Regions from separate parts of the Rhizobium sp. SAFR-030 genome, predicted to be linked through region 1. Evidence: predicted binding sites of a transcription regulator. Region 1 holds the regulator's gene; each other region holds the start of a gene.
The links. The regulator LexA, encoded in region 1, represses DNA repair genes until DNA is damaged. The targets are predictions, from matches to a motif close to TGTTCNNNNTGTGTTCNG.
Positions count from the first base shown of each region.

Region 1 (7,563 bases):
ACGTTCAACTGGTAGCGCGCCGTTTCGTCCAGCATGTCCTTCTCCAGCGAACCGTCACTCAGCAACTGAACCTGTCGCTCCAGCGCTTCGCGCCTTTCGACCAATTTGGCAAGATCGGCTGACCGTTCAAGACGCACGCGTTCAAATTTTTCGGTGGCGATGAGCCCGAGTTCGCCATGCACCGAGTGGTAGCCGAAGTAGCCGAGGAAGGCGATGGTGATCGCCGGCAGGACCAGGCGGCCGAGCTTTCTCTGTTTATGGTGTTTGGTCCACATTCGATGGCAGTCCTGCAACGCATTACGTAACGTCAAACTCGCAGAACTTGCTTAATCAATCGTTGCCCCGGCCGACGAACGCGCTGGGCCCTTCAACGACGAAAGGCGGAACCCAGCAGGGTCCCGCCTCGCGGTATCATCAACGCGGCCGAGGACGACTCAGGCGCGCAGGATGGAGCGACCGGCAAAGGCTGCCTGCGGGCCGAGCATCTCTTCGATGCGGATCAGCTGGTTGTACTTGGCCATGCGGTCGGAGCGCGACAGCGAGCCGGTCTTGATCTGCCCGCAATTGGTGGCGACCGCGAGATCGGCGATGATCGAATCCTCGGTCTCGCCCGAACGGTGCGACATGACGGCGGTGTAGGCCGCCTTGTGCGCCGTCTCGACCGCGTCCAGGGTTTCCGTCAGCGAGCCGATCTGGTTGACCTTGACGAGGATGGAGTTGGCGACGCCCATCTTGATGCCGTCGCGCAGGCGCGCGGAGTTGGTGACGAAGAGATCGTCGCCGACCAGCTGCACCTTCTTGCCGATCTTGTCGGTGAGGTATTTCCAGCCGTCCCAGTCGTCCTCGGCCATGCCGTCCTCGATCGAGATGATCGGGTACCTGGCAGCCAGTTCGGCCAGGTAGTCGGCCATGGCTTCCGGCTCCAGCGTGCGGCCTTCGCCTTCCATGGCGTATTTGCCATCCTTGAAGAATTCCGTCGAGGCGCAGTCGAGCGCCAGGTGGATGTCGTCGCCCGGGCGGTAGCCGGCCTTCTCGATGGACTTCATGATGAAATCGAGGGCTTCCGGTGCGCTCTTCAGGCCCGGCGCAAAGCCGCCTTCGTCGCCGACATTGGTGTTGTGGCCACCGGCCGCCAGTTCCTTCTTCAGCACATGGAAGACTTCCGAACCCATGCGCACGGCGTCGCGAAGGTCTTCGGCGCCGACCGGCATGATCATGAATTCCTGGAAGTCGATCGGGTTGTCGGCATGCGCGCCGCCATTGATGATGTTCATCATCGGCACCGGCAGGAGGCGGGCGTTCGGGCCGCCGACATAGCGGAAGAGCGGCAGGCCGGTGGCTTCGGCGGCGGCCTTGGCAACGGCGAGCGAGACGCCGAGGATTGCATTGGCGCCAAGCCGCGACTTGTTTGGCGTGCCGTCGAGATCGCACATCAGGTTGTCGATGAGGATCTGGTTTTCGGCATCATGGCCGCCGAGTGCGTCGAAGATCTCGCCGTTGACCGCCTCGACTGCCTTCTCGACACCCTTTCCGTGATAGCGCGGGCCGCCGTCGCGCAGTTCGACCGCCTCGTGGGCGCCGGTGGATGCCCCGGAAGGTACCGCTGCCCGACCCATGCTGCCGTCTTCGAGATGGACGTCGACCTCGACGGTCGGGTTACCGCGGCTGTCCAGGATCTCGCGCGCGATGATGTCTGTGATGGCAGTCATGAAAGCCTCCATGCTTCAAGGTGGGTATTGGAGATGGCCTGTCTTACTGGATGATTCTAAAATTACAATGGCAGTCGCGGCGGCAGTTGCGACCATCGCTGCCGGGCCGACGGACCGTGTCGCGCCCGTCTGGCAATCTCCCCCGAACCCGGAAATCGATCCTGAGAGACATCTTTATCGTCACCCACACCCAATCTCTTGCCCACTGAAAGAAGCGGGCGGGAGGAGGTCCGTCCGTTCAACAGAAGACGTCGTCCACCTTGCGTAGACCGCCCATCTCACCCGATGTGAGACAGGCAAACTCGGAACAGCGCCGCCTCAGCGCTTGGCGACGGCGTCGAAGGCGAGCAGCGTTTCGAGAAGGCGCTCGAGGTTCTCGATGCGCACCATGTTGGGCCCGTCGGACGGCGCATTGTCCGGATCTTCATGGGTTTCGATGAAGACGCCGGCGATGCCGACGGCCACCGCCGCACGGGCAAGCGTCTCGACGAACTCGCGCTGGCCGCCACTGGAGCCGCCCTGCCCGCCCGGCTGCTGCACCGAATGGGTGGCATCGAAAATGACCGGCGCGCCAAGCGACGCCATGATCGGCAGCGAGCGCATGTCGGAGACCAGCGTGTTGTAGCCGAAGGACGCGCCGCGTTCGCAGAGCAGCACGTTCGGATTGCCGCTTTCGGTGAACTTGGCGAGCACGTTCTTCATGTCCCAAGGAGCCAGGAACTGGCCCTTCTTGACGTTGATGACCCGGCCTGTCTTCGCCGCCGCCACCAAAAGGTCCGTCTGGCGGCAGAGGAACGCCGGGATCTGCAGGATATCGACCGTCTGCGAGACGATGGCGCACTGCTCTTCCGTGTGGATGTCGGTGAGCACCGGAAAGCCGAATTCGGCCTTCAGGTCGGCAAAGATCTCCATCGCCGCATCGATGCCGATGCCACGCGGACCGTTCAGCGACGTGCGGTTCGCCTTGTCGAAGGACGACTTGTAGACAAGGCCAATATCGAGCCGATCGCAGATTTCCTTGATCCGGCCAGCCATCATGAAGGCATGGTCGCGGCTTTCCATCTGGCACGGTCCGCAGATCAGCGACAGCCGGCCACTGTTGGAAAACATGACGCGGGACGAGCCCTCGCCGACAGCAACCTCTGCATTGGCGCTCACGCCCATGATCTACTCCTCGAAAACGAACGAAACGCCCTGACCGGGCGCCGGCGCCACGGTGATACGGTGCGGCGTCCTCACATATGGGAGGTGATTATCAGCCAGCAACAGCTCTGTCACCGTCAGATCGGCGACATGGAAGACGACCGCCGCCGCCTTCACCGCCCTATCGGCTCCACTCGCGGTTTCCGCTCCGGCGACGAGGCGAATGCGCGCATTGGCAAGCGTGAAGGCCGTCTCGTCCGCTTCGCTGAAGCCAGCCGCGTGCGTCACCGTCTCGATGCGCTTGACCAGATCATCGGGTGCGGCACCGTGCAGCAACACCTCGCGCAACGCCACCACACCGTTCTCGTGCCGCTCCAGCACCGAGCGATCGGCCGGCAACGGGTTGATCCTTTGGCAGCTGAACAGGAAGAACAGGTCGCTTCCCAGATCGGCAAAGGTCAGCTGGAAGCTTGCCGTGACGGGTGCCCCTTCCGCGGTCAACGCCTGCCGCGAGAAACCGAGCATGTCGCCGGCTGAAATGCCCGCCCGCAGGAAGCGCTCGTGATCGGCGGCAGCATCAGTGCTCGACACGACGATCGCCGAGAGGCCCTCCAGCCGGCCGCCGCGAAACCGCGCGTCGCGTCCGGTGAAGACATTGCCGCCTCGCACGCTCTCGCCGACCAGAGAAGCGTCGCGGATGACGAGCGGCTCGAGATAGGTGCCGTCCGCCAGGAATACGCAGGCATTCGATGTGCCGAAGGGATGATCCGCCTGCCGGGCGACGGTGAAGCCGAGCGCCTCGAGCCGCTCCCGCGAGGTCTGCAGCGATTCGATGGGCAAGACCAGATGATCGATCGCGCGCGGCCTGTCACTGTCCATCTTCCATGCCTCCAGCCTCGATTGCCGTCCGTTTTACCGCGCATCAGGGCGAAGTCGAAGCAGAAAATCCGTGATGAGCCTGCGTTCACCGGATCTTAGGCACTTGCGGAACACATGTGGAACAGATAGTGTTCGTTCTGGATTTGTTTCCTTCAGGGGGTCGCCGCCATGCTCACGCGCAAACAGCAGGAACTGCTTCTGTTCATTCACGAACGGATGAAAGAATCAGGCGTGCCGCCGTCTTTCGACGAGATGAAGGACGCGCTCGAGCTGGCATCCAAGTCGGGCATCCACCGGCTGATCACGGCGCTGGAAGAGCGCGGTTTCATCCGCCGGCTGCCGAACCGGGCTCGCGCGCTGGAAGTGATCAAGCTGCCGGAAGCCTATTCCGCAGCACCGCAGCCGCGCCGCGGCTTTTCGCCGAGCGTCATCGAGGGAAGTCTCGGCAAGACGCAAGCACCCTCGGCCGCCCGCCCCGTCGCCATCCCCGCCAATGATGCGACCTCCGCCTCCGTCCCTGTGATGGGACGGATCGCTGCCGGCGTGCCGATTTCGGCGATCCAGAACAACACGCACGAAATCAGCGTGCCGATGGAGATGCTTGGGCCGGGCGAGCATTACGCGCTCGAGGTCAAGGGCGATTCGATGATCGAGGCCGGCATCCTCGACGGCGATACCGTCGTCATCCGCAACGGCAGCACGGCAAGCCCGGGCGATATCGTCGTGGCGCTGGTCGACGACGAAGAAGCGACGCTGAAGCGTTTTCGCCGCAAGGGTGCCTCCATCGCGCTGGAGGCTGCAAACCCGGCTTACGAGACGCGTATCTTTTCCGCAGACCGCGTCAAGGTTCAGGGCAAGCTCGTCGGCCTCATCCGCCGCTATCACTGATCATCCGCGCCAACCGCTCGGGTAGCTGCTCGTCCATGCTGCGCGTGCGCCAGTCGTAGGCGCGATGCTGCGTCCACGGGCGCCGGATGCCGGTCATCGCCGCGTGCAGGTGCCAGCTTTCCGGATCGCGGCTGGCGGCGAAATCGATCTCGACGGCGCCTGTTCGTCTGAGGCTGGCGCCGTTCAGCATCAGCGCGTTCGAGCGGCACGTGTCGAAACGGGCGCGCGGTGCGATGACGAGGTCCGCCGTATCGCAGGCAGGCCCGGCATAGCGCGCGTCATCGACCCAGGCGATGCGATTGCCTGATGCGCTTCGCAGCAGACAGATTTTCTGGCCGAGGCAGACGAACCGGTCGGGAGGCGCGCCGGCGAATGTGTCCTGCATCAGTGCCCGGGCGGACGCCAGTCCTTCGCGGGTCAGCGGTTGCGGCCTCGCGGCGGCGGCAGGTTTGGCTATCTAGTTGGTCGTCGCAGTTGCGTCGGGGCTGGCTGTCGGGTTGCTCTTCGTCGTCTCAGGCGTCGGCTCGGTGTTTGCCGCGGGCACAGGGTGCCCCGCTGGCTGCTGTTTCGCTGCCGGCACGGGGTTTGCCGCCGGCTCGGGAGGCGCGTCTCGGCGCTCGGGGCTGTTCATCTCGCCCAGTTGCAGGGCGCTTTCCCACTGCCGGTAGAGGAAGGCTGGCGGGCGCGGCCGGTTGAGGCTGGCGCTAGTTCCGTCTATCGCCGCCACCAGTGCGCCATCCTCTGAAATCAGCAGGTCGGGGTTCTTCTTCGATGGCTCGACCATGCCGACCAGCAGCAGACCTGCGCCGAGAGGAACGAGGCCGAGCAGCGCCAGGCGCGTCCGCAGGAGCACCAGCAGCAGCAGGCCGACAGTCGTCAGCGGCAGGAACCACGGCGGCGTGCGGCCAACCACCATGTTTCCGCCCCAGGAGGCGACCTCGGTGGCAATGGCGATGACCATGCCCGAGCCCAGGCCCATGAGGGCGAAGAACGGCTTGTCGAGACCGAGAGGCATCGCCAGCATGCCGAGCAGGCCGGCGGGCATGACGACCAGCGAGACCACCGGCATCGCCGCCAGATTGGCGACGAGCCCGTATCCCGTCAGCTGGTGAAAGTGGCTGACCGAAAAGATCGCCGTCGACAGGCCGCCGATCAGTGAGGTGATGAAGGTCCCGCTCACCATCGTCCAGAGGCTTGTGAGGCCGCGTGCAGTCAAACCCGTGGCCAGCGGTCGCGTGTCATGGTCCTGCCGTGCCCGCCGCGCCGTCCAGCCTGCGTAACCGGCGACGAGCGCCGCGGTTGCGGCAAACGACATCTGGAAGCTCGGGCCGAGGACGGCGGAGGGCGACAGGATCATGATCACCAGCGCCGCCAGGGCGATGTTGTGGAGGCTGATCGACGGGCGGTCGAAGAACACGGCAGTCAGCATGATCGCCATCATCAGGTAGGCGCGCTCGGCGGAAACGCCGAAGCCGGAGATGACGTAGTAGAGCGTGACCAGCAGCAGCGCGCCACCGGCGGCAATCTTCTTCGTCGGCAGAGCCTGCGCCAGCGGCGGCGAGAGGCTGAGGAGGATACGCAGGCCGACAAAGCAGATGCCGGCGGCAAGCGCCATGTTGAGGCCGGAGATGGCAACGATATGGGCAAGGCCGGCCATCCTGAGCGCGGTCACCGCTTCGCTGGAGATCGCCCGGCGTTCATCGGTGACGATGGCTGCGGCGAAGGCGCCCGCATCTCCGGGTACGAAGCTGCGGATCCGGTCGCCGACCATGCCGCGCAGCGAGTAGAGCGACATCTGCGCCCGCTCGGCAAGACTCAGGTCCGCCGCCGGCCCGCCGGCCTGCGGCTTGCCGTAAAAATAGCCCACCGCGCCGATCCCGTCGAAGAAAGCGGCAAAGCCGAAATCCGTCAGCCCGGGCAGTGCCGGACCCGACGGAGGCGAGAGCCGTGCCCGACCGGTCAGCACCATCCCCGGCGCGATGCTCGCCTCCTGCCCCCTTGCCAGCACCGCCACCCGGTCCGGCGGGCGAACGAGTTGCGGATCTCGGGTGGCAGTCAGCCGCACCACATAGCGCCAGCTTCCATCGCCGGCCGCCTCGCGTCGCTCGACGATGCCTTCGATCCTGGTCGTCACCGCGCTGTCGAGCACCTGTGTCGTCTGCCGCCAGGTCTCCAGCGCCGCAAGCCCCATGCCGGCGATGATAAAGGCGAGCGCCGCCACACCGCGTGCCGTCCCCTGCAGGCCGCGGGCAGCGGCGACTGGCGCCAGGAGGAGCAAGGGGACTGCGAGCCAGCCGACAAATGCCGGCGGTTCCAGGGGCAGTCCGAACCAGAGGAGAATGCCGAGCCCCAGCAGCAGCGGAACGGCGAGAAACAGCCGCCCATGGGCGATTTCTTCGGCACCGAGCGCTCCCAGGCGAAGCACCGCCTGCCGCCCAGAGGCAAGCCGAAGGTGGGTGTTCGGCCAGGATTTTACCGAGGTCTGGAACTCGGCGGCCGGCCCGTGGTTTTCAGGCACCGTCGGAACAGGAGATGCGTCCGGCGGCGCCCGTGGCATCGCCGGCAGGTGTCGCTCATCTGCGATCTGCGCGTCATGCTGCGACAATCGAGCCCCCCGGAGAATTTGCTTGAATTCACCGCCGCCCTCTTAACCGATCGACAATCTGCACCCGATTATCAGGGGTGGTCAATGACGCTTTTGTCATCACGCGGACCACGGCGGGCGTTTGGATCGATTAAAGTCCAGCAACCCCCGCAAGACGCTCCAGATGATGCCGAAAGTGCCCTTGCCCGCCCCTCTTTCGCGCCGCACAATTAGCCTTCACCAGTGCTTGGCAGCGCGCATCAGATCATATAGCTACTTTGAGACGCTTCATTCTTCTGGCGCATTTTGCGCCATTCCGCCCATCGGAGGATCAGCATGACGGACACAAGCGCACATCTT
Region 1 is NZ_JBPFDO010000001.1:48,538-56,100, forward strand. It holds gene ACR65N_RS00260 (FtsB family cell division protein) at 1-275, opposite strand, end outside; gene eno (phosphopyruvate hydratase) at 435-1,709, opposite strand; gene kdsA (3-deoxy-8-phosphooctulonate synthase) at 2,028-2,873, opposite strand; gene ACR65N_RS00275 (VOC family protein) at 2,877-3,731, opposite strand; gene lexA (transcriptional repressor LexA) at 3,900-4,619, shown strand; gene ACR65N_RS00285 (hypothetical protein) at 4,600-5,004, opposite strand; gene ACR65N_RS00290 (ComEC/Rec2 family competence protein) at 5,077-7,224, opposite strand; gene gltA (citrate synthase) at 7,540-7,563, shown strand, end outside.

Region 2 (7,563 bases), on a different contig from region 1:
TCTTGCCGAAGACCGCGATCGCTTCCAGAAGCTGCTGATGAAGCTCGACCTGACGCAGCCGAACAACGGCATCGCCTATTCCGTCGAGCAGGCGCGCCTGGTGGCGACGGAAATCGGCTTCCCGCTGGTGGTACGCCCCTCCTACGTTCTCGGCGGCCGGGCCATGCAGATCATCCACAATGAAAGCATGCTGCAGAGCTACCTGCTGGACACCGTCCCCGGCCTCGTACCGGAAGACATCAAGCAGCGTTATCCGAACGACAAGACCGGCCAGATCAACACGCTGCTCGGCAAGAACCCGCTGCTGTTCGACAGCTACCTGACCAATGCCATCGAGGTGGACGTCGACGCACTCTGCGACGGCGAAAGCGTCTTCGTGTCGGGCATCATGGAGCACATCGAGGAAGCCGGCATTCACTCGGGCGACAGTGCCTGCTCGCTGCCGTCGCGTTCGCTCTCCCCGGAGATGCTCGACGAACTCGAACGCCAGACCGCCGCCATGGCCAAGGCGCTCAACGTCGGCGGCCTGATGAACGTCCAGTACGCCATCAAGGACGGCGTAATCTACGTGCTGGAGGTCAATCCGCGTGCCTCGCGCACGGTGCCTTTCGTCGCCAAGACCATCGGCGCACCGATTGCCAAGATCGCCGCACGCATCATGACCGGCGAGAAGCTCGATGCGGCGATCGCCGCCTACGGCGAAAAGCCGGATCCGCGCAACCTGAAGCACATCGCTGTCAAGGAAGCCGTCTTCCCGTTCGCCCGCTTCCCCGGCGTCGATACGCTGCTCGGCCCGGAAATGCGCTCGACCGGCGAAGTCATCGGCCTCGACAGCAACTTTGCGCTGGCCTTCGCTAAGAGCCAGCTCGGTGCCAGCGTCGAGCTGCCGCGCGACGGAACGGTGTTCGTCTCGGTGCGCGACGAAGACAAGGACCGCGTACTGCCGGCCATCAAGCTGCTCGTCGAGATCGGCTTCAAGGTCATGGCGACCGGCGGAACGCAGCGCTTCCTGGCTGAAAACGGCATCGAGGCGATCAAGATCAACAAGGTTCTCGAAGGCCGTCCGCATATCGAGGACGCCATCCGCAACCGTCAGGTGCAGCTCGTCATCAACACGACCGACAGCAACAAGGCGATCTCGGATTCCAAGTCGCTGCGTCGGGCGGCGCTGATGCAGAAGGTGCCGTACTACACGACGATGGCCGGTGCGCTTGCCGCCGCCGAAGCCATCCAGGCGCTGAAGAACGGCCAGTTGGAAGTCCGCCCGCTACAGAGCTATTTCTGAGGCATCCAAAATGGACAAGCCGCTCCGCTTCACCACGCATTGCGAAACGGTGATAGCGGAGCGGCAACTCGACAGAGCATGGGTGGAGGAGACAGTTCGCCATCCGGATTGGCGGGAGGATGATCCGTCCGGACCACCGGTCGAACGACGCTTCTCCATCATACCGCAGCGGGAAAATCGAATTCTGCGGGTTGTATGCTTGGAAACCGCCACTGAGATCCGTATCATAACGGCGTTTCTTGATCGGAAGGCGCGACAGCCCCAATGAAGCCGAAGCTTGAATATGACGCTGCAGCCGATGCTGCCTATATTCGCTTCTCCACCGAGCCGGTGTCGGAGAGCGAGGAAGTCGCGGCCGGCATCGTGCTAGATTACGACCATGATGGCCGCATCGTCGGTCTGGAAGTGCTGAATGCTCGCGCCAATCTGCCTGCCGCGGCGCTTGAAGACGCCGCCTAGTCCATCGTCCCCTCCTGTCTCTTCGTCTCGCGAGCCCGCCTATGCCCATCCAGGATCCCGTCGAAATCGTCAGCAGCCGCGTCTTCGCCTTTCACCGCGACGAACTGTTTTCCGCCTTCTCCGATCCGGAGCGACTGGCTGAGTGGTGGGGGCCGGACGGCTTTACCAATGTCATCCACGACTTCGAGTTCCGTCCGGGCGGCACCTGGCGGGTGACCATGACGGCGAGCAACGAAACCGACTTTCTCAACCACTCGACCTTCGGCGATATCGTCGAACCGGAACACGTCACCTATACCCACCACGGTCCGGTGCACGAATTCGACATGGACATGCGCTTCGAAGCGGTGAGCGATCACATCAGCCGGCTGACATGGCGGATGATGATGGAGCCTTCCGAGGAAACCGCGGCGCTGGCAAAATTCATCGCACTCGCCAACGAGCAGAATTTCGACCGGCTGGAGGCCCACCTTCAGACCCGGGCCGAGGGATCCGTCCGACCGTAGAGCCAGCGCATCGACAATGACGCAGGCTCATTGAAGGGCTGTGGCAAGCTCTCGAACCATCGTCATCTCGCGCGTGAAGCGGTCCATCTCCTGGGCTTTGCGCGCCGCATCCGGGATGCGCAGCAGATAGGACGGGTGGACGGTGACGAACAGCTTGCGGCCCTCCGTCATGCCGAACGGGCGACCGCGCACGTCCTCGAGGCGATCCTTCTGGTCTGTCAGCGCGAAATAGGCGGTCGCCCCCATCGCCACGACCAGTTTCGGCTGCACGAGATCAACCTCCTGCTTCAGCCACCAGCGGCACTGCTGGATTTCGCTCTGGTTCGGCTTCTGGTGGATCCGCTTCTTGCCGCGCGGTTCGTACTTGAAATGCTTGACGGCATTGGTGACATAGAGCCCTTCGCGGTCTATGCCGACCTCGTTCAGCACCTGGTCGAACACCCTGCCCGCCGGACCGACAAACGGCCGGCCGGCGAGATCCTCCTGGTCACCCGGCTGTTCGCCGACGAACATGACGCCGGCCTGTTCCGAGCCTTCGCCGAACACCGTCTGCGTCGCCTTGCAGTGCAGGTCGCAAAGCGTGCAGCGGCGCGCCTCGAATTTCAATGCCTCAAGCGTTCCGGCAGGCGGCGCATCGGGGTCGGCGAGATCTGCCGCGACACGTTCCTGGACCCGCGCGTGAAAAGCCGGCGGCTGGGAAGCTGCGCGTTCCGCCATCTCGATGACCTTGGCCTCGGCATTGGCAATGAGATCGGGGATGAGTTCCGCTTCCGGCAGGTTCTTCCAGTACTTCTTCGGCATCTCGGCGGTCATCGCCTTCACCTTCAGCCGTGCGGGATTAAAGATGTTGGCGTAGTAGATTCGCCACAGATCGTCGGTGACGTCGGTGAGCTCCGGCTTGACGGCCGGCTCGTCGGTGACGGTCAGTGCGTCGCCGTCCCAGGCGGCCGACCCTTTCGGCGTGGCGATCACCCAGTCCATGTCGAAAAACCGGCGGCGAAAGAACGGCGCGATGCGCGCGACGATGTAGTGATCGGGTTCGAACCAGGCGAAGAACGACCGACGGCGGCCGGTCGGGTCGGTCGAGGCGACCTCCTTGAAGCGCACGAATGCCTTCATCTTGTGGCTGTCACGACGGACCGACTTTTCCAGGCGCCGGGCGGCGATGACATCGGCATCCGAGACGATCTGCAGCAGGTTGCGCTCCGTGCGGATGCGCCAAAGCAGCCGGTAGAGCAGAGCAAAGCGCGCCGGCTCCGAGTGGCAGATGACGCTCTCCGCCAGTTCGATAAAGGCCGGCGGCACATGGATCGCCGCAGCGGTGGCCGGCAAGAGCGCATCCGCCGGGCCACCAATGCCCGACAGCGCGCGCTGGCCGTCGGCTTCGTCCAGACCGGTCAATCGGCCGCGCTCATCTTCGATGCGCCAGTCGATCGCCTGCGGCTCGACATTCGCCATCATCAGCCGGCGGGCCGCATCCCGCCATTCGGTAAACTCGCCGCGGCCTCTCAGAACAATGGTCTGCATCAGAAAAGCGACAGCTGTTCCGGCTTCGGCCCGAACATCGAGCGCAGGTCCGACCGGTCGATCAGCCGGTGCGGCGTCCAGCCTTCCGCCTGGATGAACGGCTGCACCTTGCGCAGCGAAACGCCGAGCCGCCCCAGATCCTCCAGTCGCATCTTCTTGAACCGCCGAGCCGAAAGGATCGACTTCACCGTCTTGGTGCCGAATCCTGGCACCCGCAGCAGCATCTCCCGCGCGGCGCGATTGACGTCGACCGGGAACTGCTCGCGGTGGCCGAGCGCCCAGGCAAGCTTCGGATCGAGATCCAGATCGAGATTGCCGTCGATCGACGACGAGGTGATCTCGCCGATGTCGAAGCCGTAGAAGCGGTAGAGCCAGTCGGCCTGGTAGAGGCGGTGCTCGCGCATCAGCGGCGGCTTGACGAGCGGCAGTTTCGACGAGGCGTCCGGGATCGGGCTGAAGGCGGAATAGTAGACGCGCTTCAGCCCGTAGCTGCCATAGAGCCGCGCACTCGTGCCGAGGATCGTCGCGTCGCTTGCACCGTCGGCGCCGACGATCATCTGGGTGCTCTGGCCGGCCGGAACGAAGGTCTTCCGCCGCTTGGTCTGCAACGTGGCATCCGCGGCGTCCTCGATCTTCAGCCGCAGCTCGCCCATCGCCCGGCGAATGTTGTCGGGCTTCTTTTCCGGCGCGAACTGGCCGATGCCGTTGTCGGTCGGCAGCTCGATATTGATCGACAGTCGGTCGGCGTAGAGCCCGGCCTCCTCGATCAGCGCCGCCGAGGCTTCCGGGATCGTCTTCAGGTGGATATAGCCGCGGAAATTGTGGATCGTCCGCAACTCGCGGGCAATGCGCACCATCTCCTCCATCGTGTGGTCGGACGAGCGGATGATGCCCGACGACAGGAACAGGCCCTCGATGTAGTTGCGGCGATAGAATTCGAGCGTCAGCCAGATCACCTCGTCGGGGGTGAACCGGGCGCGCTCGACATTGCTGGACGAGCGATTGATGCAGTAGGCGCAATCGTAGATGCAGAAGTTGGTGAGCAGGATCTTCAGCAGCGAGATGCATCGGCCGTCCGGCGCATAGGCATGGCAGATGCCTGAGCCCTCGGTCGAGCCCAGGCCTCCCGTGCCCGCGGAGTGTCGCTTGGTCGTGCCGCTCGATGCGCAGGACGCATCGTATTTCGCGGCATCGGACAGGATCGCAAGACGTTCTTTGAGCGACTTCTTCATTAGCGCGTTCACTAAATGTTCTGCCGAGAAGAGTCAAGCGCCGGCTGTCTATGGCACTCCATCTTGCAAGCGGCCGCGCCCGCCCTATTTCGAATTCCCTAGCCATCCGCGTCGTCATTCTGCTATGCTTCGCGGAACTTGAGTTGTCGCATGGTTCCGGGGTTCTGCTCCGGGACCTGTTTCTTTTTGTGGCCGCAGGTTGCGGCCATGAGACTGAGGAAAAAAGAAAATGGTTGATAAGGTACCGATGACGCCGTCCGGTTTCACCAAGCTGCAGGAAGAGCTGCGCTGGCGCCAGCAGGAGGAACGTCCCCGCATCATCGAGGCCATTTCCGAGGCACGCGCCCATGGCGACCTGTCGGAAAATGCTGAGTACCATGCCGCCAAGGAAGCCCAGAGCCACAACGAAGGCCGCATTACCGAGCTCGAGGATCTGACGACCCGTGCGGAAGTCATCGACCTCAGCAAGATGTCCGGATCCAAGATCAAGTTCGGTGCTACGGTCAAGCTGATCGATGAAGATACCGACGAGGAAAAGATCTACCAGATCGTCGGCGACCAGGAAGCCGACGTGAAGGAAGGTCGCATTTCGATCTCCTCGCCGATCGCCCGCGCGATGATTGGCAAGGAGGCCGGCGAGTCGATCGAAGTCGTCGCGCCGGGCGGCTCGAAGGCCTACGAGATCCTCCAGGTCACCTGGGGCTGATCGTCAACCGCAGGCAGCCACCGTGCCCTCAGATCTGAGCGACGTCGAGGTTATCGCACCGCACTTCAAGCGGCGGCTGTCGGGGGTCACCTCGACGGTCATCCAGCTCGTGCCGGTGCAGAACCGGCTGGGCCAGAGGGTCGTGACGCTCGGGCCAGGCCTGCCGCCTCACCTGCCCTCCATGCGCTACACGCAGCTGGCAGGCCTCTGGCGCCCGCCGCAGGGTCGGGCGGTGCGCGTCTGGCACGCGCGCCGCAACATCGAGATGCTGCCCGGCATCCTGCTGCGTGACGTGTTGCGCATGCCTCTGAGGCTCGTCTTCACCTCCGCCTCGCAGCGCCGCCACACCGGCTGGACGAAGTGGCTGATCTCGAAGATGGACCGTGTCATCTCCGTCTGCCGCAAGACCGCCTCCTATCTCGAGCGCGACAGCGACGTGATCCTGCACGGCATCGATCTGCAGCGTTTTCATCCGGCAGCCGACAAGCAGGCCGCCAGGGTTGCCGTCGGTCTCGATAATGCCTTCCGCTACGTTGGCTGCTTCGGTCGCGTGCGCCACCAGAAAGGCACCGACCTGTTCGTCGACGCGATGATCCGGCTTCTGCCGCATCATCCGGATTGGAAGGCGATCATCGCCGGCCGCGCGACGCCGAAGCACAAGGGTTTCGAGGATGACCTGAAGGCACGCGTTGCCGCGGCGGGCCTTGCCGACCGCATCCTGTTCGTCGGCGAGCATCGCAACATCGAGGACTGGTACCGGGCACTCGATCTGTTTGTCGCGCCGCAGCGCTGGGAAGGTTTTGGGCTGACGCCGCTCGAGGCGATGGCAAGCGGTGTCCCGGTCGTGGCGGCACGCGTCGGCGCGTTCGAGGAGCTGATCCTCGAGGGACAGACCGGCCGACTGGTCGAGCGCGGCGATCTTGAAGCCTTCGTGGCGGCGATTGCCCCCTATATGGGCGATACGCGCCTCGCGGCCACCGAGGGGGCCGCCGCGCATGACCACATGCAGGCCAACTTCTCGATCGAGCACGAGGCCAGAGCCATCGGTGCGGTCTACGCCGATATTTTCCGCAACGGGCAGCGGCGATGATCGTCTATGTCGTCAACCTGGACCGGGCAGAACAGCGTATGGCGCGCATGCAGGCGCTGCTGGAGGCCCGGGGGCTCGTCTGGCGCCGCATCCCCGCCGTTGATGGCCGCGCGCTGTCGGATGAGACGCTGGACGAATGGAGCATTCGGCATGGCGACGGCGAACGGCTTCTGTCGCCCGGCGAGATCGGCTGCCTGCTGAGCCATCGCGAGGCCTGGCGGCTCATCGTCGACAGCAACGAGCCCGGCATCGTCATCGAGGACGACCTGCACCTGTCGGCCGATGCGCATGAACTCATGTCCGCAGCCGCGTGGCTGCCCGCCGACGCCGACCTCGTCAAGATCGAGACGACCGGCAAGACCGTGGCGGTCGATCGACGGTGGATAACGGCAGGCGCCGGTCACCATCTCGTGCGCCTGAGGGGCGCCCATCTCGGCACCGGCGGCTATATCGTCACGCCCGGAGCGGCCCGTCGGCTGCTGATGACGATCACGCGCTGCGACCGCGCCATCGACCATCTGCTGTTCGATCCCCAGTCACCGATCTTCCACAGCCTCGTGACCTATCAGCTGAACCCGGCACTCTGCATCCAGGACCAGTTCCTGACGCGTGACCGGGCCGGCCTTGATGGGGAGATCGAACGCTCCTGGGCGATCCACAAGGCGCCCATGCCGCTTCACCGAAAGCGTGCCCGAGAGCTGCGTCGGTTGGGCCAGCAGATCCGGGCCGCAATCGCCGGCATGCCGTTCGGTTCAGTT
Region 2 is NZ_JBPFDO010000003.1:164,172-171,734, reverse strand. It holds gene carB (carbamoyl-phosphate synthase large subunit) at 1-1,285, shown strand, start outside; gene ACR65N_RS10390 (DUF4258 domain-containing protein) at 1,296-1,553, shown strand; gene ACR65N_RS10385 (DUF2283 domain-containing protein) at 1,550-1,744, shown strand; gene ACR65N_RS10380 (SRPBCC domain-containing protein) at 1,786-2,250, shown strand; gene ACR65N_RS10375 (UdgX family uracil-DNA binding protein) at 2,278-3,777, opposite strand; gene ACR65N_RS10370 (putative DNA modification/repair radical SAM protein) at 3,777-5,009, opposite strand; gene greA (transcription elongation factor GreA) at 5,239-5,715, shown strand; gene ACR65N_RS10360 (glycosyltransferase family 4 protein) at 5,738-6,805, shown strand; gene ACR65N_RS10355 (glycosyltransferase family 25 protein) at 6,802-7,563, shown strand, end outside.
Region 2: a site for LexA is predicted at 5,015-5,032, ahead of ACR65N_RS10370 (putative DNA modification/repair radical SAM protein). Genes of this name have one in related genera too.

Region 3 (7,563 bases), 250 kb from region 1:
GCCGGCCGCAACCGCCCGGCGCCTCGGCATCACATCCGGTGAGACTGCAGGCGAGAGTAGCCTCAAGGGCGTCCTAGACCGGATCTCGATGTCCGACGACCTGCGTCGGCGGATCTCGGCAATGATCTCCACCGGCAGCTCGCTGACGATCACCGATGCCGGCACCGAGAGCGAGACCGGCAAGGGAACCGACTTCATCACCGTCACCCACGGCGGCGCCAAAGGCTGACATCCACCTTGCCGCTCATGCCCCTCAGGATTTGATTCCGATCGCTCCGCCAAGCCGCTGGTGGAGAAGGCAAATCCTTCGCCACCAAGTAAGCTGCCGCGGCTTGATGTCCTTTGTCAGCGGTCTGGCATCTTGATTCCGGCGCCCGCCGCAAGTGTTTGAGGGAACGCGGAATTCACGATCCGAGAACCCCCGCGTCGCGCCAGATCTGGCTAGACCAGTTCCACGTCCAGCACGCCGGGCGCCGCGCGTAGGGCGGCGGCGATTTCCGGCGAAATGCGGTACTTCTCCGTCAGCTCCACCTCGATCTCCCGCCGGCCGTCATCCTTGATGACGACGAACGAGACAAGCCCGTCACCGCGGGCGTTCAGATGCTTGGCGACCGTGCGCATCGGCCCGGAATCGCGGACGAAGACGCGCAGCGCCTTCTGCATCTGCACCGATTTCTCCTCCAGCGACTGGACGGTCTGGATGCGCAGGCCGATGCCTTCCGGCCGCTCGTCCGCCTGCACGGTGATGACCAGCGACTTGCCGGGTTCCAGCAGGTCGCGGTACTGGTTCAGCGCCTCGGAAAACAGCACCGCCTCGAACTGGCCGGTGGCATCGGAAAACATCACGATGCCCATCTTGTTGCCGGTGCGCGTCTTGCGCTCCTGCTTGCCGGTGACGGTGCCGGCAAGACGCCCGGCATTGGCGCCGGCTTTCACGGCTGCCGAGAACTCGGCAAAATTCTGCACCCGCATCTTGGCGAGCACGTCCTTGTAGGTGTCGAGCGGATGGGCCGAGAGGTAGAAGCCGAGCACCTGGTATTCGCGCATCAGCATGTCGGAGGCCATCCACGGATCGAAGGCCGGCAGGATGAGCTTTTCAGGTCCGGCGGCCGACGAGGAGCCGAACATGTCGCTCTGGCCGCTGGTCTTGCCTTCGGCGGCGCGCTGCGCATAGCCGATGATGCGGTCCAGCCCGCCGATCAGTTCCGCCCGGTTGCGACCGAACCCGTCGAAAGCGCCGGCATTGATCAGGCTTTCGAGCACCCGCCGGTTGACCTGCTTCGGGTCGATACGCAGGCAGAAATCCTCAAGGCTTGCGAAGGGCTGCTCGCCACGCACCGCAACGATGTGCTCGACCGCCGACTCGCCGACCCCTTTCAGAGCCGCCAGCGAATAGTAGATGCAGTTGTCGCCCGTCTCGAACATGCGGAACGAAGTCTGGATCGACGGCGGTACGACCTTGATCCCGAGCCGCCCGGCATCCTGGCGGAAATCGTTCAGCTTTTCGGTGTTGGCCATATCGTAGGTCATCGACGCGGCGAGGAACTCGACCGGGTAATGCGCCTTCATATAGGCCGTCTGGTAGGAGACGATGGCGTAGGCGGCCGCGTGGGACTTGTTGAAGCCATAATTGGCGAATTTGGCGAGCAGTTCGAAAATGTTCTTCGCCTGCGGCTTGGAGACGCCGTTCTTCACGGCGCCATCGATGAAGCGCTCGCTCTGCTGGTCCATCTCAGCCTTGATCTTCTTGCCCATGGCGCGGCGCAGAAGATCGGCTTCGCCAAGCGAATAGCCGGACAGGACCTGGGCGATCTGCATCACCTGCTCCTGGTAGACGATGACGCCCTGCGTCTCCTTCAACAGGTAGTCGATAGTCGGATGGACGGATTCAATCTCCTCCTCGCCGTGCTTGCGGGCGTTGTAGGTGGGGATGTTTTCCATCGGGCCCGGGCGATAGAGGGCAACCAGCGCGATGATGTCCTCGATGCAGTCGGGCCGCATGCCGATGAGCGCTTTGCGCATGCCCGCACTTTCCACCTGGAAGACGCCGACCGTTTCGCCGCGCGACAGCATCTCGTAGGTTTTCTGGTCGTCGAGCGGAATCTTGGCGAGATCCACATGGATGCCGCGCTTGGCGACGAAATCCACCGCCGTCTTCAACACCGTCAGCGTCTTCAGTCCGAGGAAGTCGAATTTGACCAGGCCGGCCTGCTCTACCCACTTCATGTTGAATTGGGTGACGGGCATGTCGGAGCGCGGATCGCGGTACATCGGCACCAGCTTTGAGAGCGGCCGATCGCCGATCACGATGCCGGCCGCATGCGTCGAGGCATGCCGGTAAAGGCCCTCGATCTTCTGGGCGATATCGAGAAGCCGCGCGACGACCGGCTCCCGGTCGGCCTCTTCCTGAAGCTTCGGCTCCTCCTCGATCGCCTTCGACAGCGGCGTCGGGTTGGCGGGATTGTTGGGCACCAGCTTGCAGATCTTGTCGACCTGGCCGTAGGGCATTTCCAGCACCCGGCCGACGTCGCGCAGCGCGGCGCGCGCCTGCAGCGAACCGAAGGTGATGATCTGTGCCACCTGTTCGCGACCGTATTTCTGCTGCACGTAGCGGATCACCTCCTCGCGGCGATCCTGGCAGAAGTCGATGTCGAAGTCGGGCATCGAGACGCGTTCCGGGTTGAGGAAGCGCTCGAACAGAAGCGAGAAGCGCAGCGGGTCGACGTCGGTGATGGTCAGCGCATAGGCGACCAGCGAACCGGCACCCGAACCGCGCCCGGGACCGACCGGGATGTCGTGCTGCTTTGCCCATTTGATGAAGTCGGCAACGATGAGGAAGTAGCCCGGGAACTTCATCCGCTCGATGACCGACAGCTCGAAATCCAGCCGCTCGCGATAATCCTCGACCGTATAGCCGCTGGCCATTCCGAGCGCTTCCAGCCGCGCCTCGAGCCCGTCGACCGACTGCCGCCGCAATTCGGCCGATTCTGCCCGTTCCGCCTCTTCCGCGTCGTCGGTTGCACCAGTGAAGCGCGGCAGGATCGGCTTGCGGGTCTTCAGGACGAAGGAGCAGCGCCGGGCGATCTCGACGGTGTTTTCGAGCGCCTCCGGCAAGTCGGCAAACAGCCGTGCCATCTCCTCGCGGCTCTTCAGGTAGTGATCGGGCGTCAGACGGAAGCGGCTGTCATCGGAAACGATGGCGTTGTGGGCGACCGCCATCAGCGCATCATGGGCGTCGTAATCGGACTTCGACGGGAAGAAGGCCTCGTTGGTGGCGACGATTGGCAGATCATGTGCATAGGCAAGCTCGATCAGCTTGCGCTCGTGGCGGCGGTCATAGCCGTTCTGGCGCTGCAGCTCGACATAGAGGCGATCGCCGAAGATCCGCTTCAGCCTCACCAGCCGCTGTTCTGCCTGCGCCCGGTGACCTTCCTTCAACAGCGGATCGATCGGCCCGGAGGCGAAACCGGTGAGCGCGATGATGCCATCGGCGCCCTCCTCCTCCAGCCACGACAAGGCAATGTGCACCGCCATGTGGCTGCCCTCGCCGCCGAGATAGGCCCGGCTGACGAGATCCACGAGCCGCTCGTAGCCGACCGGGTTTGCGGCCAGCAGCACCAGCGAGGGAAGCTTTGCGAGACCGCCATTGCCGCCGCGCTTTTCATCGCCCTGGTCCTGCATGTCGATTGCCATCTGGCAGCCGATGATCGGTTGTATTCCCTCGCCGACCGCCTTTTCCGAAAACTCCAGCGCGACGAAGAGGTTGTTCGTGTCGGTAATGGCGATCGCCGGCTGTGCGTCGGCGGTTGCCTTGGCGAGAATCTTCTTCAGCGGCAGGGCGCCCTCGAGGAGCGAAAAGGCCGAGTGCACCCGCAGATGGACGAACTGCGGCGTCGTTTGCGCCTGCGTGTCCACCCGCTTCATATCGATCGTATCTGCCATGTCGCCGCCGTGCCTTGCTGAATCGGCGCATTGTCCGGCGGCAGCGCCTTGAAGTCCAGCTGAAGCTTCGACGATCAACCGAAAACCATGTCGCGTCGATGCGCCATGCCGCCGCCGGGGTCGGCTGATCAGGAGGAGCGGTTGAGGCTTCAGAAGGCGAGGACGAGAATGCCGATGCTGGCGACGAATGTCATGATCGAGGCGAAGGCTGCAACATCGCGGATGAGGTCAGTCATGATCAATCTCCTGTTCCGTAATGTTTGCATTTTGTTCTCTTTTTGTACCGGCGTCAAGAGCAAGAACGAAGGCGGAACAACTTTGCTTAACGGGCGGTAATCGACCGGGCACGTCGGCCGTCATCCTCCAGCTTTTCCGAGGATCTGCTGTTGGTTCGCACTATCTTCGACGCCGCCGATCTTTGCCATGACGACGTTGGACTGTCCCCGAACTGCGGTTGCGGATCCTGGGGACAGGCCGAGGATGACGGAGTGTGAGTTGGAGGCCAGTGGGAGTGGCATGCCATACAACCGGTGTGCCCAAGGCTCGCAGTATCCTTGCCGCCGGACGCGACGGGCGACCGAGGCCAGCCTTGGCGTTTACATCGCCGGCCGCCTTGCCTACTGAAAGCCGAAAACCATCAGCAGCGCAGGCGAACACCAATGTTGATCAAGCAGAGCGACTATCACCGGATCTACAAGGTCATCAACAGCCTGCTCGTCGCGCAGAATGCCGATCCGGCCACTGCGTCTATGTATTTTGCCAGCTTCGGTGCATTCATCCTCAAGCATCACTTCAAGCTGCAGGCCGTGCCCAAGGGCGGGCTTGCCGCCTACAATCTGGATGGCGCCGTGATGCTGTTTGCCGACCACCGCGAGGACGGTTACGTGACCGGAGCCGGAGATAACTTTCACTGCTGGGTGGAGGCCGACGGCTTTGCGATCGATTTCATGGCGCCGGCTTTCCCGCAGAGCGTGAAGACGGTGTCTGTCGCGGCGCGGATGTTCCAGCGGCCGCTCTCGGCGATGGCGCCGTCGATCAACGCACTCGGCCAGTCGGGCGACTTCTTCTACCAGTCGGAACCGGAGGCCATGGCACGGCGGTTCGCCGACTGGCAGAGGCACGGCCTCACCGGCGACCTCGCCTCGATCGCCAGTCAGTGGTTTCGCAAGTCTCCGAAGCAGATGCAGGCATCGCTGTCGGTCAGCGACGATGCCGGTGCAATGCGCAGCGTGCCGCTGATCGGCAACACCCTTTCCGGCAGCTGGTAAGCTCCGGTTCAAAAAGATGAAGAACGGGGCCGGCTGAAACGACCCGCACCCGCTCCGCAGTGCCAGGCAGCCGGATAAACCGTCAGAAATCGACGATGCGGCCGCCTTCGATGGTGACGCGGCGGTCCATTCGGCCGGCGAGTTCGTGGTTGTGGGTGGCGATCAGCGCCGCCAGACCCGACTGGCGCACCAGCGCCTCCAGTGCCTCGAAGACGTAAGAAGCGGTTTCCGGATCGAGATTGCCCGTCGGCTCGTCGGCGAGAAGCACCAGGGGCGCATTGGCCACCGCACGGGCGATCGCGACGCGCTGCTGCTCGCCGCCCGACAATTCGGCCGGGCGGTGTTCGGCGCGGTGGCCGATGCGCATGTAGTCGAGGAGCTGGGCGGCACGCTCAGCCGCTTCCTTCTTCGGCAGGCCGCCGATCAGCTGCGGCATCATGATGTTTTCTAGCGCCGTGAATTCCGGCAGCAGGTGGTGGAACTGGTAGACGAAGCCGATATCGCCGCGGCGGATGGCGGTGCGCCGGTCATCCGGCAGGTTGCCGCAGCTTTCGCCGTTGATGAAGATCTCGCCGGCATCCGGGTGTTCGAGCAGGCCCGCCAGATGCAGGAGCGTCGACTTGCCGGTGCCCGACGGCGCCACCAGTGCGACGATCTCGCCGGCATGCAGCTCGAAATCGGCACCCTTCAGGATGGCGAGCGTCGTATCGCCCTGGCCGTAGATGCGATCGACGCCGGCGAGCTTCAGAACGGTTTTGCGGGGCATTGGCGACAAGGGATCCTATTCGTAACGCAGCGCCTGCACCGGATCGAGCCGGGAGGCCCGCCAGGCGGGGAAAATGGTCGCAATGAAGGAAAGCGTCAGCGCCATGAGCACCACCGATACCGTTTCGCCGACGCTCATCTCGGCCGGCAGCTGGCTGAGGAAGTAGAGTTCGGGATCAAACAGGATGGTGCCCGAAACCCAGGAGAAGAACTGCCGGATGGATTCGATGTTGAGGCAGACGACGACGCCGAGCAGAACGCCGGCGACGGTGCCAAAGATGCCGATCGCCGCCCCCGTCATGAAGAATATCCGCATGATGGCGCGCGACGAAGCGCCCATGGTGCGCAGGATGGCGATGTCGCTGCCCTTGTCCTTCACCAGCATGATGAGGCCGGAGATGATGTTGAGTGCTGCGACGAGCACGATCAGCGTCAGGATCATGAACATCACGTTGCGCTCCACCTGCAAGGCGGAGAAGAAGGTCTGGTTGCGCTGGCGCCAGTCACTGATGAAGATCTGCCGGCCGGCGGCTTCCTCGATCTTCGGCCGCATCTCGTCGATGGCATCCGGATCAGAGAGGAACAGCTCGATCGACTGCACAAGGCCATCGGCGTTGAAGTAGATCTGCGATTCCGCGAGCGGCATGTAAATGATCGACGCGTCGTATTCCGACATGCCGATCTCGAAGACGCCCGAGACGCGGTAGGATTTCACCCGCGGCGTGACGCCCATCGGCGTGACGTCGCCTTCCGGCGAGACGAGCGTGATCTGATCGCCGGCGCCGATGCCGAGCGAGGCGGCAAGCCTGGAGCCGACCAGCACGCCGTCGCCGGTGGCAAAGCCAGTCAGATCGCCGGAACGGATGTTGCCGGAGACTTCCTTCAGCTTCTCGATGTCCTCGGTGCGGATGCCGCGCACCAGGGCGCCGGATCCGGCACCCTGCTTGCCCGAAGCGAGCGTCTGGCCCTCGACCAGCGGCAGCGCCATGGTGACGCCGGGCACGGCCGAGAACTTCTGGGCAAGCTGTGCGTAATCGGTCAGCGGTTGGTCGACCGGCTGGACGATCATGTGGCCGTTGATGCCGAGGATGCGCGAGATCAGCTCCGTGCGGAAACCGTTCATCACCGCCATGACGATGATGAGTGTGGCAACGCCTAGCATGATGCCGACGAACGAGAAGCCGGCGATGACGGAGATGAAGGTCTCCTTGCGGCGCGAGCGCAGGTAGCGCCAGGCGACCATGCGTTCGAACGCCGAGAAGGCACCGGCGGCTGGAACCGTGCCGGGTGTCTGGTCTGCCGTTTCCGTCACGCTCTTGGCCATCTCGTCTCCTGTGCTTACGCCTCGCCGAACCGTCTTCGCGGGTCAGGCGGTCAGACGGTTCAATGCCGCTTCGACGGTCATCGTCTCGCGGGCGCCGGTCTTGCGATCCTTGACCTCGACCTCGCCCGTCGCTGCCGAGCGCGGACCGACGATCAGCTGCACCGGCACGCCAATCAGGTCGGCGGTTGCGAACTTGGTACCGGCGCGATCGTCAGTGTCGTCGTAGAGGACGTCCATGCCTGCCTTGACGAGGCCGGCATAGAG
Region 3 is NZ_JBPFDO010000001.1:294,460-302,022, forward strand. It holds gene ACR65N_RS01530 (L,D-transpeptidase family protein) at 1-229, shown strand, start outside; gene dnaE (DNA polymerase III subunit alpha) at 442-3,942, opposite strand; gene ACR65N_RS01540 (DUF2026 family protein) at 4,602-5,210, shown strand; gene ACR65N_RS01545 (ABC transporter ATP-binding protein) at 5,293-5,976, opposite strand; gene ACR65N_RS01550 (lipoprotein-releasing ABC transporter permease subunit) at 5,992-7,299, opposite strand; gene proS (proline--tRNA ligase) at 7,342-7,563, opposite strand, start outside.
Region 3: a site for LexA is predicted at 4,211-4,228, ahead of dnaE (DNA polymerase III subunit alpha). Genes of this name have one in related genera too.

Region 4 (7,563 bases), on a different contig from region 1:
CTGACCGTGCTTGGCGGCCCCGATCCGACAAGCATGCCGACTGGTTACTTCGATGCAGACGGACGATGCATCGCCAATCTCAGCGCCTTTTCAATGCCTGTGATGATCGACGGGAAGCATATCAAAGCCGCCGGTTGGCAATCCGGCGCGGTGCGGCCGGAATGGCGCGGCCGCGGCCTGTTCCGCGACCTGATGCAGATCACCTTCGGCCGCTGTCGTGCGGCGGGCTTCGAGGCAATCCTCCTCACCACACGGCATCCGGCACTGTACCAGCCTCTCGGCTTCCGGACCGTGCCGCAGTGGCGCTTCTCAGGCCCGGTTCCGGCTCTGCCGGGCGGGATCCCGCCCGCCCGTCGCCTGGACATACGTCAGCCGGACGATCTCGCGCTGATCCGCGAGGCGCTCCGTTGCCGCCAGCCAGTGTCGGACCGGTTCGCAGTCCTCGACCAGTCTCACATGTTCCTGCTCAACGCCTGGCTCTCCCCGTCCATCTCGCTGCACTGGATGGAGCAGGAGCACTGTGTCGTCGCCAGCGAGCTGACGAATGACGAACGGCTTTCGCTTCTCGATGTGGTGGGCGCCGCCATCCCCTCGCTCGGCACCCTGATCGGGGCAACTGCTGCCATGGCAACGCATGTCGATGTCCAGTTCCCGACCGACAGGATCTGTGCTGACGGACAGCCATGGGACGCGCGCGCCGACCCCGACGAAGGCGCAACCGTGCTGATGATGTGGAGCCGCCACATGGCACTGCCGCACGGCCCCGTGAAGCTCTCACCAATGGCCGATTTCTGACCACGTGCTCAGCGTGATGGATCTGCTGCGGGACCGCCTCCTGTCCACTTCACCATGCGCAGGCGCGGCCGAAATGATCGCCGCTCGAGGCCGGTCTGACATGTTCACCGTTGAGCCTCCTCTTCCGACGTCGTCAGCACCGGAACGGCAACCGCTGGGGTCCGGCATATGACCTCCTACGTGCGTCCATCGATCCGCCAGCGGCAGCATATTGCGCGGCGCCCGTTTGCCTGCCATGGAGGATCCGACGGCGAGGGCCCCTTCATGACGATCACCACACTCATTGCTTATGCCGGCGCGCTCTTCATCGCAGCCGCCATTCCAGGGCCCGGCATGACTGCCATCGTGGCGCGCGCGCTCGGGTCCGGCTTCCGCCCCACCCTCTTCATGGGACTTGGCCTCATCCTCGGCGACCTGATCTATCTGACCGCCGTCATTCTGGGCCTCGCCATCGTGGCGCAGAATTTCACCACGCCTTTCCTGATCATCAAGTATGCCGGTGCGGCCTACCTCATCTACATCGCGTGGAAGCTCTGGACGGCCGGTCTCCTGCCGCAGGAGATCGAGGCGCAGAGCACGCCAAGCATTGGCCTTTCCTTTCTCTCCGGCCTGCTGGTGACGCTCGGCAATCCGAAGACCATGCTGTTCTACGTGGCGCTGGTGCCCACCCTCATCCCTCTACAGTCCATCGGACCGCGCGACTACGCAGCCCTGGTGGCGCTGACCTTCGTCGTCTTGATGGCAGTCCTGCTGCCCTATATCCTGCTGGCCTCCAAGGCACGCATCCTCCTCAAGAAACCGAGCGCATTGAAACTTCTCAATCGGTCTGCAGCCAGCATTCTCGCCGGCACGGCCGCCTATATCGCTGCCCGCTGAGCGGCACCTGCAGCGCCTCGCCGCGTCAAGCCGCCGCCGTCATCCTTTCGCCCGCCATCCGGTAGGAAATCGCCTCGGCCAGGTGAATGCGCCCGACACGCTGCATGTCGTCGAGATCGGCAAGCGTCCGAGCCACCTTCAGCACCCGGTGATAGCCGCGGGCGGTGAACTTCAGTTTTTCCGCCGCGTCACGCAGCAATTGCAGCCCTGCTGCATCGGGTTCGGCAAACCCCTCGATCAGCGAGGTCGAGCAACGGGCATTGGTGCCGATGCCCGGCAGGCCGGCCTCGATGAACCGCTGGCGCTGCCGTTCGCGGGCCCGCGCAACACGGGCTGCCACCTCGGCACTGGCTTCGGCCGGCCGCGGGCGGATGAGATCGGAAGCCGAGACCGCCGGCACCTCGATGCGGATGTCGATCCGGTCCATCAGCGGCCCGGAGATACGCCCCTGATATTCGGTGAGGCAACGGTCGCCCCGGGCGCAGACATGCCCCGGCTGGCCGGCCATGCCGCACCGGCACGGGTTCATCGCCGCCACCAGCTGGATGCTGGCCGGGTAGGTGACGCGGTAATTGGCTCTCGCTACGACGCACTGCGCCGTCTCCAGCGGCTGGCGCAGCGCATCCAGCACCTGCGGCGAGAACTCCGGAAACTCGTCAAGGAAGAGCACTCCGTGATGGGCAAGCGAGGCCTCGCCCGGCTTTGCCCGCAGTCCGCCGCCGACCAGTGCCGCCATGGTGGCCGAGTGGTGCGGTGTTCGGAACGGTCGACGGTCGGACAGCTTGCCGCCCGAGAGCTGGCCGGCAATCGAGTGGATCATCGACACCTCCAGCAGTTCGGCGGCCTCCAGCGGCGGCAGGATGGACGGCAGGCGGGCGGCAAGCATCGACTTGCCGGAACCGGGTGGCCCGATCATCAGCAGGTTATGCCCGCCGGCCGCCGCCACCTCCAGCGCCCGCTTGGCACTCTCCTGACCCTTGATGTCTGCAAGATCCGGCAGATTGGTTGCCGGCATGCGGATCGCCGGCTGCGGCCGCGTCAGGACCTGGGTGCCGCGAAAATGATTGGCGAGCGCGATCAGGCTGCGCGGCGCAAGGATATCCATGTCCGGACCCGCCCAGGCGGCCTCCGCACCGCTGTCTGCCGGGCAGATCAGCCCCTTGCCGAGACCATTGGCCCCGATCGCCGCCGGCAGCGCACCGGCCACCGGCGCCAGCGTTCCATCGAGGTTGAGTTCGCCCAGCACCACATAGCCAGCCAGCGCATCGGCCGGTATCGCGCCGAGCACCGCCATCAGCCCCAGCGCAATCGGCAGGTCGTAATGGGAGCCTTCCTTCGGCAGATCCGCCGGCGCAAGGTTCACGGTGATCTTTTTCGGCGGCAGTGCCAGACCCGAGGCATGCAGCGCCGCCTGCACACGTTCGCGGCTTTCGGCGACCGCCTTATCCGGCAAGCCGACGATGTGCATGTTGAGCTTGCCCGGCCCGATCATGACCTGAACATCGACGGGCACGCCTTCGATGCCCTGGAATGCAACCGTACTGACCCGCGCCACCATGTGCCACCTGCCCCGCGTTCCAGCGCCTGGTCAGAGCCCGCACTGGCTTCCAAGACGCGCAAGTACAATCCAACCACAGTTTATGGTTGAGCACAAGAACATTTGCGGAACAATTCGTGGCGCGCAGCACGCCGACGATCTGTTGCAGGTAATCGCGGTCAGCCGCGCTTGGCTTCGATCGCATCCCACAGCAGCGACGCGACGTCGGCGCCGCCGAACTTCTTGACCTCGCGGATGCCGGTCGGCGAGGTGACGTTGATCTCGGTCATCACGTCGCCGATCACGTCGATGCCGACGAACAGGAAGCCGCGTTCACGCAACGCCGGGCCGATGCGGGCACAGATTTCCTTCTCGCGCGCCGTCAGTTCGGTGGGCTCGGCGCGACCGCCAACATGCATGTTGGAGCGGCTGTCGGTCACTGCCGGCACGCGGTTGATCGCACCGACCGGCTCGCCGTCGACCAGCAGAATGCGCTTGTCGCCCTTGCGGACCGCCGGCAGGTAAGCCTGGGCGATGTAGGGCTCGCCGCGATACATCTGGCCGAACATCTCGAGCAGCGAGGTAAAATTGCGGTCGTCGCGGGCCGAATGGAAAACGCCGGCGCCGCCATTGCCGTAGAGCGGCTTCAGGATGATGTCGCCGATCTCATCGCGGAAGCTGGCGATCTCGGCCGGGTCGCGCGAGATCAGCGTCGCGGGCATCAGGTCGGCGAACTCGGTGACGAAGATCTTTTCCGGCGAATTGCGCACCCAGGCCGGGTCGTTGACCACCAGCGTCTTCGGGTGCAGCCGTTCGAGAAGATGCGTGGAGGTGATGTAGCCCATGTCGAAGGGCGGATCCTGGCGCAGCATGATCACGTCGATGGTCGACAGATCGACCCGCTGTCGCTCGCCGAGGGTGAAGTGGCTGCCCTTCTCGTCGCGCAGCTGCATCGGTTCGATGGAGGCGAAGATCCGGCCGTCGCGCATGGTCAGCCGGTCGGGCGTGTAGTGGAACAGCTCGTAGCCGCGGGCCTGCGCTTCCAGCGCCATGGCGAAGGTCGAATCGCCGGCAATGTTGATGCTGGACACGTGGTCCATCTGGAATGCGATTGTGCGGATCTTGGCCATACCCTGTCCCTTGTCAGATTGCCCGCCAGATGTAGGACGACGGGCAAGCGAAGGCAACGGTAGAGATCGGCAGGCTTTAGAGGCCGAGCCCGCCGCCCTTCAGGGCACGACGAACACGGTTGCGGACCCGGTAAACGAGGGCGAGCGGCATCCAGATAGGCTGGCGCATGAAGGCGATCTTGCGAACGTAGCGGTCGATGCGCCAGGTCGCCCAGGTGCCGGCCTTGAAGTAGCCGATGTCTCCCGCGCGCAGCAGTCGCTGGGTGCCGTCCTCGGCGGTGATCGACACCTCGCCGTCGAGGATAACCACCGTCTCGTCGTCGCCGAAGAACCAGCGGAAGGTGCCCGCCGTGCAGTCCCAGATAGCCGTAGTCGAACATTTGTCGGCGGTCGTCGAGTGCGAGACGACACGGGCCTGCGGTGTGCCGTCGAGGATCCAGGCGGGTTCGATCGGCGCCGGCTTCAGCTCCCGCGCCAGGGCTTCCGCCGAGGCGCCGATGAAGGGCGGGACGCCGCCACCTGGCGCGCTGGTGCGGCTGCGATAGGCAAGAGCGATCGCCCCCGCGAGTGCCAGTTTCAAAACCATGTGACCCCCTTATCCCGGACCGGCAGAGGGTAACACCTGAGTTTCAGCGCAAGGTTGTCAGGATCGCTTGCATTTTATCAATCGCGCGGATCGTGACGGTAGCCCTGGTTCGCCTTCAGGTCACCGGATCTAACTCTGATGACAGCACCGGGGAAGGCACCATCTCCGGAACCGGCGTTGCACGGATGACGGCCGGGCCGTTGCGTCGGCCATCGGTCGCACCGAAGAAATGCAGGCGCTGCGTATCGTAGGCGAGCCGCATGTCCTCCGCCACCGGCGTTTCCGGCGACAGCGCCGCCGTCAGCTTCTGGTCGCCCACCTGTCCGTGAACCAGCCGCTGCGAGCCGAGCTCTTCGACATAATCGAGACGGAACGGCAGGAAATCCTCGCCGTCTCTGGCGACCCGCAGATCCTCCGCCCTGACGCCCACCATCACCGCGCCGGAGGTCGGCGCTTGGTCCAGCTCGATCGTTGCCGGGCCGATCGCCAGCCGGTTGCCGTGAAGCTCGCCGGAGATCAGGTTCATGGCCGGGGCGCCGATGAAGCTTGCAACGAAGGTCGATGCCGGGGCGTGATAGACCTCAAGCGGCGAACCGATCTGCTCGATGCGGCCACCGTTCAGCACCACCAGCCGGTCGGCCAGCGTCATGGCTTCGAGCTGATCATGGGTGACATAGATGGAGGTGGTGCCAAGCCGCCTCTGCAGGCGCTTGATCTCACCGCGCATCGACACGCGCAGCTTGGCGTCAAGATTGGAGAGCGGTTCGTCGAACAGGAAGGCGGCGGGCTTGCGGACGATGGCGCGACCCATTGCAACGCGCTGCCGCTGGCCACCCGACAGCGCCCTCGGCTTGCGCTCCAGATACGGCGTGATCTCCAGCATGCGGGCGGCTTCTGCAACCCGGGCTTCGATTTCCGTCTTGGGCGTACCGCGGTTCTTCAGCCCGTATTCGAGGTTCTGGCGAACCGTCATGTGCGGATAGAGCGCGTAGTTCTGGAACACCATGGCGATATCGCGTTCGGCGGGCTCCATGCGATTGACGATGCGTCCGCCGATCGACACCTCGCCGGACGATATCGCTTCCAGCCCGGCGACCATGCGCAGCAGGGTCGACTTGCCGCAGCCTGAGGGACCGACGAGCACGATGAACTCACCATCGGCAATGTCGATCGAGACCGTGTCGACCGCCTTCACGCCGCCCGTATAGACCTTGGAGACATCGGCTATGTTGATGGTCGCCATGTCACTTCTCCGTTTCTGTGAGGCCGCGGATGAACAGCCGCTGCATGAGGATGACGATGAGGATGGGAGGCAGCATGGCCAGCACGGCCCCGGCCATCACCAGGTTCCACTCGATGACGCCGTCCTGAACGGTCACCATGCGCTTCATGCCCATCATCAGTGTGTAGTAGCCTGGATCGGTGGTCACCAGCATGGGCCAGAGATACTGCACCCAGCCATAGATGAAGAGGATGACGCAGAGCGCGCCGATATTGGTGCGCGACAGGGGCAAGAGGATATCGCGGAAGAACTTCATCGGGCCGGCGCCGTCGACGCGGGCGGCCTCCATGATCTCGTCCGGCACGGTCATGAAGAACTGCCGGAACAGGAAGGTCGCCGTGGCCGAGGCGATCAGCGGGATGGTGAGCCCGGCCCACGAGTTCAGCATGCCGAGGTCGGCGACGATCTTGTAGGTCGGCATGATGCGCACTTCCACCGGCAGCATCAGCGTCACGAAGATGATCCAGAAGGCCAGCTGGCGGAAGGGGAAGCGGAAGTAGACGATGGCAAAGGCCGACAGGATCGAGATGGCGATCTTGCCCACCGTAATGACCACCGCCATGATCAGCGAGTTCAGCGCCATATGCGCATAGTTCGGCAGCCCGTTGGCCGCCGAGGCGCCGGTCAGGATCTCCCGGTAATTGTCGATGAAATGCGATCCCGGCAGAAGCGGCAGCGAGGTGCTGACCAGCGTCGTGGTGTCGTGCGTCGAGGCAATGATCGCCACATAGACCGGAAACGCCACCACCAGAAAGCCGCAGATCAGGAAGGCGTGGGTGAGAAAGGTGAGGAAGGGACGATTTTCAACCATGGTCGTTCCTCAATACTGCACGCGGCGTTCGACATAGCGGAACTGCACGAATGTCAGCAGCATCACGATCAGCATCAGCAGCACCGATTGCGCCGAGGACGAGCCGATGTTGAGCCCCACATAGCCGTCCTGGAACACCTTGTAGACGAGTGTCGTGGTGGATTGCGCCGGGCCGCCGCCGGTCGTGGCGTCGATGATGGGGAAGGTGTCGAACATCGTGTAGTTCACGTTGATGATGAACAGGAAGAAGGTGGTCGGCGAGATCAGCGGCAGAGAGATGTTGAAGAACCGCTTGACCGGACCGGATCCATCGATGGCGGCCGCCTCCATCAGCGACTGCGGCACCGATTGCAGGCCCGCCAGAAAGAACAGGAAATTGTAGGAGATCTGCTTCCAGGCGGCAGCGATGATAATCAGGATCATCGCATGGGTGCCGTTCAGATCATGATCCCAGCGGATGCCGATGATCTGCAGATAGTAGGGCAGGATGCCGGTGGACGTGTTGAACATGAACCACCAGAGCACGCCGGCGATGACCGGTGCCAC
Region 4 is NZ_JBPFDO010000005.1:270,458-278,020, reverse strand. It holds gene ACR65N_RS17070 (GNAT family N-acetyltransferase) at 1-795, shown strand, start outside; gene ACR65N_RS17065 (LysE family translocator) at 1,060-1,671, shown strand; gene ACR65N_RS17060 (YifB family Mg chelatase-like AAA ATPase) at 1,697-3,229, opposite strand; gene gshB (glutathione synthase) at 3,388-4,338, opposite strand; gene ACR65N_RS17050 (cupin domain-containing protein) at 4,415-4,924, opposite strand; gene ugpC (sn-glycerol-3-phosphate ABC transporter ATP-binding protein UgpC) at 5,040-6,167, opposite strand; gene ugpE (sn-glycerol-3-phosphate ABC transporter permease UgpE) at 6,169-7,017, opposite strand; gene ugpA (sn-glycerol-3-phosphate ABC transporter permease UgpA) at 7,027-7,563, opposite strand, start outside.
Region 4: a site for LexA is predicted at 3,324-3,341, ahead of ACR65N_RS17060 (YifB family Mg chelatase-like AAA ATPase). Genes of this name have one in related genera too.